Regions from separate parts of the Streptococcus sp. 2022WUSS037 genome, predicted to be linked through region 2. Evidence: predicted binding sites of a transcription regulator. Region 2 holds the regulator's gene; each other region holds the start of a gene.
What was found. The regulator CtsR, encoded in region 2, represses protease genes until heat stress. The targets are predictions, from matches to a motif close to TTGGTCAAAAAAGGTCAAANA.

Region 1 (4,340 bases), on a different contig from region 2:
GGTCTTATTGACCTGGCCTAACATCAAATCAACGATTGCCTTGAGGTCTTCTTTGCCCAAGTGTTTGAATTCGATAACTGCGTTGAAACGGTTAAGGAACTCCGGACGGAAGAATGGTGCGATGCGGTCCATGATGTCTTGATTTTCTTCACCTTCTGGCATTCCATAACCAAAACCAGCATTTGAAGTCGCGATGACAAGGGTATTTTTGAAATTGACTTGGTTGCCCTGTCCGTCTGTCAAATGACCATCATCTAGCACTTGCAAAAGGAGGGTAATCACTTGTGGATCTGCTTTTTCAATCTCATCCAAGAGTACAATGGAGTAAGGATTACGACGGACACGCTCTGTAAGAGTATGGGAATTATCATCATAACCAACATAACCAGCTGTGGTACCGATTAATTTGGAAACGGCTGTCCGATCACTGTATTCAGACATATCCAAACGAATAATGGCCTCCTTGTTACCAAACAAGTCTAGCGCTAACTGTTTTGCCAACTCTGTCTTACCCACACCTGTCGGACCGACAAAGAGGAAGGAACCAATCGGACGGTTGCCGTCATCAAAACCTGCACGATTCCGACGAATAGCACGAGATACTGCTTCCACCGCATCGTCTTGACCAATTACATTTGTCTCCAGGCGATGTTTCAATTCCTTGAGTCGTTCAATGTCAGAAGCTCCCATTTGTGAAACTGGAATTCCTGTCATTCGCTCAACCGCCTGAGCCACATCATTAACAGTCGCTACCACTTTCTGTTGCTCCGTGTGGTTGTCAATTTGTTCTTGGAGCTTGTCGATGCGGACTTTTTCATTGAGTGCTGTTTCGTAATCTTCTTTTTCAGCTGCTTGACTTTGCAAAGCTTTAGCCTGTTCAATCTCTGCCTCCAAAGCCTGGATATCTGTAACAGGATGTTGTGCAGCTAAGTGAGCAGCAGTCACATCGACCAGATCAATAGCCTTATCAGGCAAGCTACGTTGTGGAATATATTGGACGGAATAATCAACCGCAGCTCTCAAGACCTCATCTGGCAATTCAATATTGTGGTGGGCTTCATAAAGCGGCTTGATACCTTTCAAAATCTGGTAGGTGTCTTCTGCGGACGGAGCATTAACCTTGACTTCATTGAAACGACGAGCCAGAGCAGCATTTTTGTGAATGGTATTGCGGTACTCGTCTTGCGTGGTCGCACCAATGACGGTCAACTCTCCACGTGACAGGGCTGGTTTGAGAATATCTGCTAAGCCCTTGGAACCTGAGTCTCCACCAGTGCTACCAGCTCCCAAAATCTGATGAATTTCATCAAAGAAGAGAATGATATTGCCAGCTTTTTTGACTTCATCCACAAGATTTTGCACATTTTCCTCAAAGGCTCCGCGGTACTGAGTCCCAGCTTCCAAGCCTGAAATGTCGATGGAGATGATTTCCTTGTTCTTAATGGCTGCTGGCACATCACCATTGACAATGGCTTGAGCCAAGCCTTCTACTACCGCAGTTTTACCAACACCCGCATCACCGACCAGAACAGGATTGTTTTTCGTACGGCGAGCCAGGATTTCAGATGTTTCTTGAATTTCCTTGTTTCGTCCAATGACTGGATCCAACTTCCCTTCACGCGCATCTTGTGTCAAATTGCAACCAAGTTTTGCCAGAATTCCGTCTGACTTTATCTGACCTTTAGCCTGGGTTTGAGCCACTTCTTCTGTCTGTGGCAGGCGACCAGTCTGACGGTAAATGGCAAATTCCTCCGGTGTCACTTCACGACCATTGATAGAATAGCGACGACGCTCTGTACTATAACCACCCATGTTGCCCATGAGTTGATTGAAAATATCGTCCATATTGTTAAAGTTATTGAAATTGTTATTCATCGTTTTTACCTCGTTTAAGTTTTATTTGTTTTTGACTTTTACTGACCTTTGTTTTAAAAAAATAGCTAGTAGGGTATAATCCTGTCTTTCATATTAACCTCCTTAGAAGTTTGTCTTTTACTGACCAATAGGTCCAAGAGTAAGTCAAACTCTTCTCGTTTGACCTAAACTGACCTTTTGTTCAAAGAATTCGTAAGGTCCTTTACCTTACGAATCTTATTTTACATCATTGGTCAGTAAAAGTCAATAGTTTTGTTTGACTTTTTTTGACTTTTTGATATAGTCTTTTAGTTTACTTTTAGTACTAGCTCTAAAGGTTTGGGGAACCTTTGGAGGTGGAAAATAGAGCGAACAAAGTTCGCATCAAAAGCTGCAGGTAGCTTCAATAGTCCAGTGGACTATTAAAGGTTGGAAATCGCACTTACGATAGTAAGTAACATTCGCAAGGTACGGCAAAGCGAGTTCAAATAATAATGAGATTATTTGAAGTTGGAGATAGAGGCTGGGCAAAAAGCCCAGCACCGCTTCTCAAAGTTAGTGTCAACATCTCAGCGCAGTGGTTGATTGGCAGATTTGTTCGTGTTTTACACTCCAAATCTAACCTAATCAACTGTGCGGGGGTGGGAAAACGAACTCTTCTATGAATGGTTTAGTTCTTTCCCACTCCCATTCGCCGCAGTAATAAAAGATAAACTGAATGACGCTAATAGGGTATAATCCTGTCTTTCATATAACCTCCTTAGAAGTTTGTCTTTTACTGACCAATAGGTTCAAGAGTAAGTCAAACCCTTCTCGTTTGACCTAAACTGACCTTTTGTTCAAAGAATTCGTAAGGTCCTTTACCTTACGAATCTTATTTTACATCATTGGTCAGTAAAAGTCAATAGTTTTGTTTGACTTTTTTTGACTTTTTGATATAGTCTTTTAGTTTACTTTTAGTACTAGCTCTAAAGGTTTGGGGAACCTTTGGAGGTGGGAAATAGAGCGAACAAAGTTCGCATCAAAAGCTGCAGGTAGCATCAATAGTCCAGCGGACTATTAAAGGTTGGAAATCGCACTTACGATCGTAAGTAACATTCGCAAGGTACGGCAAAGCGAGTTCAAATAATGATGAGATTATTTGAAGTTGGAAATAAGGAAACGAAGTTTCCTCATTCGCCGCAGTAATAAAAGATAAACTAAACGACGATAAAAAATCTAACTGACGGTAGATTTGATAGCTACTAGATGATAATCCCTTCCAAATGATCTAGTTCATGCTGAACAATCTGAGCTTGGAAGTCTGTCAGCTTTAGGCTCTGCTTTTTCCATGAAGCATCCAAAAACTCCATTTCAATCTCCTGATAACGAGTGGTGGGGCGGGTACCTTCCAACGACAGGCAACCCTCCTCAGTCTTATAAGGCTTGGCCTTGCTGATGAGGACGGGATTGTACATGACCAGGTTGGTAAAACCCATGTTGACGATGATAATCCGCTTTTTGACGCCAATCATGTTGGCCGCCATGCCCACGCATGCGTGAGCGTTGGCTACCAAAGTATCCTGTAAATCTTGACCTACCTGCACATCTAGCTGAGTCGCAGGCTCAGACTTCTGCTGCAGGAAGAAAATATCTTTCATTATGGGTTGAATCATGGGAACCTCTTTCGATAAAGTATATAGTATTATTTTACTATTTTTTTGATAATTTGAATTATTTTATGCTTTATAGGATGAGGATAATAGCGAAAAGTACCAGCTTTTCTCAAAATGTAACCATTAAAGTTCTGTTTAAATCGAAGAACACCATCTGAGCTGTCGAATATCCCTTGAATACCAAGGAAATTATAACGCTTAAGATTTCGTTTTATTGCACGTTGCATCGCCTCATATTGAAGTAAGAAAGGTGCAGATAGGCTTTGAAACTCTGAATATGAGCCACCAAAAAGATAAGTTGCCTCATTCACATCATAAATTATCAGTGCACATGCCAAAAAAATAGGAGCTGTCTGAGTTTGATTTAAAATATTTTGAACCGCCTCCTGTTTTTTCAACAATTTCTGCACTTGCTGTGCATACTGTTTTGAATTTCTATCACTTGTTTCTATTTCCTTTTCAATTTGCTTTAGACTGGCTTTCGGGTCAAGTTCTGCAACTAAAAAATCTGCCTGTGTACCAAAGCTTTCAAAAAGACTGTTATAGTAACCACTATCTCTATCTTCAAAGCCTTGTCTAGCTCCAGTTTCCTCAATTATTTTTTTGAAAGCTGAAAGCTCCTTATGATTGATGCTACGAATCCTGATACCGTAACTTTCTGAATTTTTTATGTTTCGTTTACTATTTTTATTGTAGGATTGCAATAACGACGTTGTTGAATACCCTTGCAAATCCTTCACATAATGCCAAACAGGCTCTCCATTTGGATAACCTGTTTGTAAGCCATCATGTTTAAATCCAACTTGCACCAGCTTCTCAATTAGTTGAGTA
Region 2 (4,340 bases):
CTTCTTCTTGACCGATGACACGTTTATGCAGTTCTGCTTCCAAATTCAGATATTTCTTGGTATCTGACTGACTGAGCTTGGCTACAGGAATACCTGACAAGCGGCTAAGTGTTTCTAAAATATCTTCTTCCGTCACTTCTAAGTCATAGTTTTGATTAGCTTTTGTTGTTTCTTTCGCTTCAAGTAAGAGCTTGCTGACGGTCTTGTACTTTCTAGCCATCAAGGCCTTGTCTATGCTGGTCAGACCTGTTTCCTCAGTCTGCCCTTTCACTCGATTTTGTACCGTTGCACTGGCTTCATCTAGCAAGTCAATGGCAGAATCTGGCAGGTTTTTGCTGGTCAAATACCGCTTAGCGTAGGTCACGGCAGTCTCAACAGCAGTATCTCCAATACGGACCCTATGGTATTTCTCAAACGTTCCTTTTAAACCTGTTAAAATCGCAATGCTATCTTCCACCGTCGGCTCTTCAATGGTTACTTTGGCAAAACGGCGTACCAAGGCTGCGTCCTTCTCAATATGTTTTTGGTACTCATCTTGAGTCGTCGCTCCGACCGTACGGAGAGTGCCACGAGCAAGAGCTGGTTTGAGGATATTGGCTGCATCCAAGGTCGAATCAATCCCTGACCCTGAACCCATAATGGTATGCAACTCATCGATGAAGAGGATGACCTGACCATCTTCCTCGATGTCGTTGATGATATTATTCATCCGCTCTTCGAAATCACCACGGAAACGAGTTCCAGCGATAACGTTCATTAAGTCAAGTTCCAAAACCCGCATCTTAGCCAAGCTGACAGGGACATCACCTGCAGCAACACGTTGAGCAAGACCCAAAGCAAGTGCAGTTTTTCCGACACCAGCATCACCAACTAGAACTGGGTTGTTCTTGGTTTTACGTGATAGAATTTGGATCATCCGCGAGATTTCTGCATCGCGACCGATAACTGGCTCCATCTTGCCTTCACGGGCCAAAGCGGTCAAATCACGAGTATAGTCCTCTAATCCACCAGTCTGTGGAGCTGGAGGCATGCCCATCATCTGCCCCATATTCGCAGCCTTGGATTTTCCACCCTTCATCACACTACGGATTGCTTTTAAGTCTTCCTTAGTAAATCCTGCACGGGCTTCCAAATTTTTACGCAAATCCAAGAAACGGATCTTATCATCTGAGTCTTCAAAATGAAAACCAACCTTGTCCAAAATCTGACTAGCTGTTGAACGTTTATCCAAGAGCATAGCCATGAACAAATGTTCTGTACCTAACTCCTTGGCCTTGACAACTCCAGCAATTTTCTTGGCCAAACTAGCCGTTTCATCCAAACGTTTTGAAGAAGGCAAGATACGGAAACTATCCAACTCTTCCCGATAAACCTTATCCGTCACAACAAAAGTCGCATGTTCATAGTCAGAAATCGAAACAGGATATTCTGCCAAGACAGCTCCCGCAACGGTATCATGGTTGATGACAAATGATAAGAGAACATGCCAGGTTTCCAAGTAATCACAGGCATAACGTTGGGCGACCAACTGGGCATCTTCAAATACCCTTTGTAAACCAGTTGAAATTTTCATGAATCAATCCTCTTTCCTATCTAAGCGTCGTAAGACTTGACGCATCATGCGAGCGCGAATGACACTTGCATCTTTTCCTAATATTTCATCAGAGCCTGTGGACAAAAAGAGATTGCCTTCTCGTTCTGTCATCAAACCTTCATCAAAAAGGAGTTGTAAAATATCCGCATATACCGTAGCAGATAGTTGCTCGCCCATATTGTTCAATAAATCATGAACCAATTCGTGCTTGTCCGAAAAGGTAATCCGACCAATACGAATGTAGCCACCGCCACCACGCTTGCTTTCCACTATGTAGCCTCGACTGGCTGTAAAACGGGTTTTTATCACGTAGTTAATCTGACTTGGCACCACTTCAAACCGACTGGCCAATTCACTCCGACGCAACTCTGCCACATTGACCTGGTCCAAGATGGCTTTGATATGTTCTTCGATATAATCTGATGTATTCTTCATCGCCATAGTATCGCCTCTTTCTTTGACTATCTTTGACCATTATACCCTAAAATGAAGAATTTTGAAAGCAAAAGCCCAGTCCCTTCCGTAGCAGAATTTTGAAATCTGCTCTGCTTTATCCTATAATAAAAGAAAAAAAGGAGAACATTATGAACTTCCAAGACTACATCCAAGATTTTACTAGCGTAACCGTGGAGCAGGCACAGGGCCTCCTAACTGCTCAAGAGGGCGACGTTCTCTTCATCGGACGAGCAACCTGCCCTTACTGCAACCGCTTTGCACCAAAACTCCATAAGGTCGCCCAAGACAAGCAAGTGACCGTCCACTTCCTCGACTCCAGCCAAGTCAGTCCTCAACTTCAAGCACTTCGCGACCACTACCAAGTGCCTACAGTCCCTGGTCTTTTAGTCGCTAAATCGACTGGCGTCCAAGTCCGCTGCAATTCCAGCATGACGGAAGAAGAAATTGCGGCTTTTATTGAGGACTAATGCTAGACATTTCCTACCAAGCCAACACCTTCCACATCTCTCATCACGGAAGACCAGTAGGCAAGATTCACAGCTACCAAAATCCCTACCACCAGACCAATACCTATCTGCGACTGGATTTAGTTGATTTCGATTGTACCATAGCAGAGCAGCTCTTCCAGTCCCTACAGACTTCCTTGGGCAAAAAGCCTCTTCAGGTTATGCTCTCCTCTGCAGAGCAGGAAAAAATCCATTTCCTCACCGCAGCTGGATTTGTCTGCAAGCGGAAATGTTATGAGTTCGAAGTGACCAAACAAGACTATCTCAGTCAAACAGGCACTACCAACCTAAACATAGTCCGCAAAGGTACCGCACTCTACCAAAGAGCTAGCCAGCGATTCTTTGACCACTATCAGACAGTTCATCAAGACATCAACCCTTGGACTGCCAGTCAAGAAGAATTCGAAAAGGATTTACCTGAACTAGTTTATACAGACTCAGAAAACTGGGCCTTCGTAGAAAACAATGAAATTGCCTACGTATGCGGAAAAGATGTACAAAGCTTTGATTCCTTCATCCAAGCAGTTATTGGCTCCCTATTTGAACAATATGAGCAAATTAGCTTTGAGGCTGATGACTGTGATCCTATCGCCATGCGCTTGGCTGACCAATTCCGACAACCACACAAACCTAGCTGGGATACTTATATTTTAGAAATCTAACAAAAAGCACCGACCACAAGGCCGGTGCTTTTTAAGGAGATTATGAAAAATATTTAGGATTGAGTATAGTATAACTCACTCGACCTACTCAGGCATCAGCCCTAAGACCGATTTATCAAAAAAAGAACCTCCTTTCGGAAGTTCTTGAATTGTCGAGCAGTCTTTCAGTTTGCTTTTAGTACTCGCTTCAAAGGTTTGGGGAACCTTTGAAGGCTGGAAATAGTGCGAACCAAGTTCGCCTCAAAAGAGCCGTAGGCTGTACTGAAGTACGGCAAGGCGAGTTCAAATACTCCAGTGGAGTATTTGAAGTTGGAAATATGGAAACAACGTTTCCTCGCTCGTCGAAGTAATAAAAGATAAAATGAAGACTACCAATTATTTACCAAGAGCTGCTGCCATCGTAGCTGCAACTTCTGCTTCGAAGTCGTTTGAAGCTTTCTCGATACCTTCACCTACTTCGAAACGAGCAAATTCTACAACTGAAGCGTTCACTGAGTTCAAGTAAGCTTCAACTGTTTTGCTGTCGTCCATGATGTAAACTTGTGCAAGAAGTGTGTAAGCTTGGTCAACTTGAGTATTGTCAAGCATGAAGCGGTCCATTTTACCTGGGATGATTTTGTCCCAGATTTTTTCTGGTTTGCCTTCTGCTGCCAATTCAGCCTTGATAGCTTCTTCAGCTGCTGCAATCACTTCGTCAGTCAATTGAGCTTTTGAACCGTACTTCAACAATGGCAATGCTGGTTTGTCAACCATTGCACGGCTTTCGTTGTCTTGTTCGATTTTGTGGTTGATTTGTGCCAACTCATCTTTAACGAATTGCTCATCCAATTCAGTGTAAGAAAGAACAGTTGGTTTCATCGCAGCGATGTGCATTGAGATTTGTTTTGCAAGAGTCTCATCTCCACCGTCGATAACTGAGATAACACCGATACGGCCGCCGTTGTGTTGGTATGCACCAAATGCTTGAGCATCTGTTTTTTCAACCAAAGCAAAGCGACGGAATGAGATTTTCTCACCGATTGTTGCAGTTGCGTTTACGTATGCTTCTTCAAGCGTTTCACCTGAAGGCATAACCAATTTAAGAGCTGCTTCGTTGTCAGCTGGTTTACCTTCTGCAATTAC
Region 3 (4,340 bases), on a different contig from region 2:
TGAGTACCGCAGAATGTGCAGAAGCACCTTCGTTAGGTGACCAAGTGTGTGCTTTGGTGGTCTCGTTATAGACATTCATCGTATCTACTGCTAGTGTAAACGGAATAGTTGTACTATCTTTTTTAGCAGAGTTAAGGAAAGTCAACCAATTTTCTTGGTAGGTAAGGATTGTATCAAAGAAAGTAGATGTAGGTTGCTGTTTCCCACGTTCTTTAGTAAAGTTTTTCAACTCAGGGTACAGGTCTGTATACGAATCTAAAAGCCCAAGAGTCAAACTGTTGCTAGTACCCGCAACGTAAATTCCTTTTCCTTGTGAGAGGATAGGGAGAATGTAATCTGGCTTATTTGTTTTTAATAATTCAAAGATGGAGAGGTTCGGGCTAGTTCCAATCAGTGCCTGAGATTGTTCTGTAAAGTAGCTATTTACATCTTTTCCTTTAGATTGAGCTATTTTTTCAACTAATTCAGCAGTAGATTTGGTACCAGTGTATTGAGAAATTTGGCGTTCTTTAAACTGATTTTGATTAAGATTTAAGGCAAGTGACCGTTTATCAGTAATACGACCACCATAAGCCATCAATCGGTCATAGGCACTTGTCTGGTCAGTTTGGATATTACCGATTGTGTGGGGAGTAAAGACAAGAGTTTGTGGTAAATCTTTTTCAAAGGAGTATTGTTGCTGGAGGTATAGGACACCACGATACAGTTGACTAAGATTATTTTTTAGAGTTTCAACTGTAAGCCCTGATTTTTCCGTAAGTAGCTGACCATTGTTAAATGCAAGTAGTTGTTGGAAAGTGTTTTTCGCCTCAGGCGCAAGAGCTTCAATACTCGCATCTTCGTAGAGGTTTTTGTTTGCTTCAATCAGCGCTAATTTTGTTGCTTCAGCGGACCTTTCTTGGTCAGTCAAGTGCTTGTAATTAGGATCCGACTTTAGTTGTTTTATAAGCGGAACAAAATATTTTGTTAAATCAGAAATACTTAAACTCTCTTTAGGTTTTACAACATCTAGTAAAGCTACTTTATCAGCGCTAGTTTCAAAGTTTGTGAGAATAAGGTTGTTAAGAGTTTGTTTCTCTTCAGCGTTTAGAGATGCTATCGTTTTAGACGGAGTGATGCTTCCATTTTCAATTGCTTGGATAGCAGTATCATTTCCAGTCACAGTAGTTGTGGGGCTTGTATTTGTTGCGGCACGAAGGGCTGTTGTTCCTTCGCTTGTGTTAGGTTGCTCTGCTTTAAGACTGGCGTCGATAGTTTCTATTTTAGAGGATGATTCAGGGGAGTAAAGAGCAGTAGTTTCCGTTGGTAACTCTACTTCATTTACTGAGCTCTCTGTTGAAGATGAAGTTGTAGTGGTGTCTCCGGTATTTGCAAGGTGGTCAGTATGACTGGCGGTAGATTCGGGTACCGCTTGTTCCGGACTGGTGCTTTTTTCTGTATCAGTTTGTCCCTCAACCGTATTATCTATGGTGATTTCTTCTTGAGTAGTAGTTTCCGTATTTTGAATGCTCTTTTTATTGTTAGGTGTTTCCGTAGGTTGAGTAGGGATGTTTTCCTCTTCTCCTGTTGCGTTGCTAACAATAACTTCAACACTCTTTTCAGCGGCTGCTACAGTACTGTTTCCTTGAGTAAGAAATGCAAATCCGATACAAATGGACACAACACCGATTGATAATTTTTTTATAGAAAATCTTTGTTTCCGTTCCATATTTTCCCCTTTTCTAGTTCATGTTGTTAGCTAGAATATAACATAAATTAAGCGTTTTCGCAAACATACTGTATTTTGAACGGTTGTTGCTTACTTTAACTAACTAAGAACCTATATTATTTGTCTATACTTCTTTCTAAGGCTAGATTTTAAGCTCTTCACCATTCGTTTCTCTAAAATACAGTCAGTATTCACCAAACTACCGAAAATCATCTTTTATCTAAAAGTACTTCATTTGTGAATATTGGTTCTTTGACAGTGAAAAAATCTTAATTAGAACTATTTCATTTTTCTTTTCAAATTAAGTGAATATTTAAGTATATAACCTGTATGGAAGATGGTGAAATCGTCTCAACCTTCCCTAATGCACAGATTTACATCAATGAAATTGAGTGGAATGAGGTAAGAAATCCAAATCCTAGAACCCGAGGGACCTATCTCAAGGAGAATTGGGAAGCCATCCAATCGCAAGTAATCACTTTCGGTGAATCGATAGAAATTATTCCAGGAATTGAGATGCATCGAACCGGAGGTCATAGCAATGGCCACTGCTTGATTCTCTTAAAACAAGAACACCAAACCATCATTCATATGGCCGATACCGTTCTGACTCACGTTCACCGCAATCCACTTTGGGTGGCTGCTGTGGATGATTATCCTATGGATAGCATCGCCGCTAAGACAAGGTGGACAAAAGAAGCTTATGAAAATGGCTACATTTTCTTGTTTTACCATGATCCATTTTACTCTCTGCTCCAATTTGACCCGTCTGGTCAAGAAGTCGTAGCCTATATGGAAAGACCGCGACCTCCAATTGTTCCTTTTACGGAGAAACAAGATAGGCGACTGGTCATTCCCGCAACTGCGAAAAATTTAGCGAACTAAAATGATGAAAAGCATGAAATCAAGGTATCTCAGCAATTGATTTTGTGTTTTTTCTTTTTTGACATTTTGCCAGCCTCATCGTTTTTGTGGTAAAATGAAAACAGAATATGAGGTATACATGTTAGTTATTGGACAGATTGAGACATTAAAAAAAGAGAAATTAGGCCCCTTGACTGTTTTATGCGGTGAAGATGTCGGCCAATATCAGATTGCAAAAGATTTATTGTTGCGACAAATCGATTTCGATCCTGCAGACCTTGGTTTTGCCTATTTTGATATGTCAGAGGCGGATTATAGTCAGGTGGATTTGGATTTGGTTTCTCTTCCATTTTTTTCAGATGAAAAAGTTGTCATTCTTGATTATTTTGCTGACTTGACGACGGATAAGAAGCGGCATTTGACGGATGACGAGCTCAAGCAATTTGAGGCTTATTTGGAAAATCCAGTTGACACGACACGATTGATTATCCTAGCCCCAGGGAAGTTAGATAGCAAACGACGCTTGGTCAAACTCCTCAAGCGAGATGGTCTGATTTTGGAAACTAGTCCTCTGAAAGAAGCCGATTTGCGCCAGTTTTTCCAGAAGGAAATTGGTCGCCTAGGTCTAAATATGGGGGGAGATGTTTTTCAATACCTCCTTGGAAAATCTAATTTTGACTTTGCCGAAATCAGTAAAAACCTAGCTTTTTTACAGTCCTATAAGGGACAAAAATTGATTACGATGGCAGACATTGACGCTGCCATTCCTAAGACCTTGCAAGACAATATTTTTGACCTGACACAGATGGTTCTCCAGTCCAAAATGGATGAGGCCCGTCAGCTGGTTCGTGACTTACGATTACAGGGAGAAGACGAAATCAAACTAATCGCCATTATGCTGACCCAATTTCGGACTTATTTGCAGGTTCAAATTCTTCAAGAACAGGGCAAAAGTGAGCAACAGATGGTGGCAGAATTGTCAGAAATCATGGGACGGAAGGTCAATCCATTCCAAATTAAATTTGCCCTTCGAGATTCCCGCTACCTATCCATTGGATTTTTGAAAAAGGTAGTTCGCTTGTTGATTGAAACGGATTACCACATCAAGACCGGTCAGTTTGATAAGGATTACTTATTTGATCTTGCCTTGTTAAAAATTGCAACATCGTGATTATCAGACAAAAAAATTGAAAAGGCTCTCACATTGGAGTACAATAGGTATATCAATTAGTATAGGAGAACAAATAAATGGCAATTATTTTACCAGACCTTCCATACGCTTACGATGCTTTGGAACCACATATTGATGCAGAAACAATGACCTTGCACCATGACAAGCACCATGCGACTTATGTTGCAAATGCAAATGCTGCCCTTGAAAAACACCCTGAAATCGGTGAAGACTTGGTAGCTCTTTTGTCAGATGTAGAGAGCATTCCAGCTGATATCCGCCAAGCCCTTATCAACAATGGTGGTGGTCACCTCAACCACGCTCTTTTCTGGGAGTTGCTTTCACCAGAAAAAACAGAAATTTCAGCAGAATTAGCAGCTGATATCGATGCAACTTTTGGTTCATTTGATGCCTTCAAAGAAGCCTTCACTACAGCTGCAACAACTCGTTTTGGTTCAGGCTGGGCTTTCTTGGTTGTCAATAAAGAAGGCAAGTTGGAAGTTATCTCCACTGCTAACCAAGACACACCAATCATGCAAGGTTTGAAACCAATCTTGGCATTGGACGTTTGGGAGCATGCTTATTACCTCAACTACC

Region 1: a site for CtsR is predicted at 2,129-2,149, ahead of ODU55_RS04160 (ATP-dependent Clp protease ATP-binding subunit). Genes of this name have one in related genera too.
Region 3: a site for CtsR is predicted at 2,639-2,659, ahead of holA (DNA polymerase III subunit delta). Genes of this name have one in related genera too.

The regions. Positions count from the first base shown of each region.
Region 1 covers NZ_JAOTGJ010000006.1:46,909-51,248, forward strand. Annotated here, with positions in the region: gene ODU55_RS04160 (ATP-dependent Clp protease ATP-binding subunit) at 1-1,875, opposite strand, end outside; gene ODU55_RS04165 (peptide deformylase) at 3,099-3,509, opposite strand; gene ODU55_RS04170 (peptidoglycan bridge formation glycyltransferase FemA/FemB family protein) at 3,539-4,340, opposite strand, start outside.
Region 2 covers NZ_JAOTGJ010000001.1:74,176-78,515, forward strand. Annotated here, with positions in the region: gene ODU55_RS00310 (ATP-dependent Clp protease ATP-binding subunit) at 1-1,573, opposite strand, end outside; gene ODU55_RS00315 (CtsR family transcriptional regulator) at 1,577-2,035, opposite strand; gene ODU55_RS00320 (thioredoxin domain-containing protein) at 2,179-2,517, shown strand; gene ODU55_RS00325 (GNAT family acetyltransferase) at 2,517-3,218, shown strand; gene tsf (translation elongation factor Ts) at 3,594-4,340, opposite strand, start outside.
Region 3 covers NZ_JAOTGJ010000005.1:47,947-52,286, forward strand. Annotated here, with positions in the region: gene ODU55_RS03620 (G5 domain-containing protein) at 1-1,708, opposite strand, end outside; partial or broken gene ODU55_RS03625 (MBL fold metallo-hydrolase) at 2,042-2,593, shown strand; gene holA (DNA polymerase III subunit delta) at 2,712-3,743, shown strand; gene sodA (superoxide dismutase SodA) at 3,821-4,340, shown strand, end outside.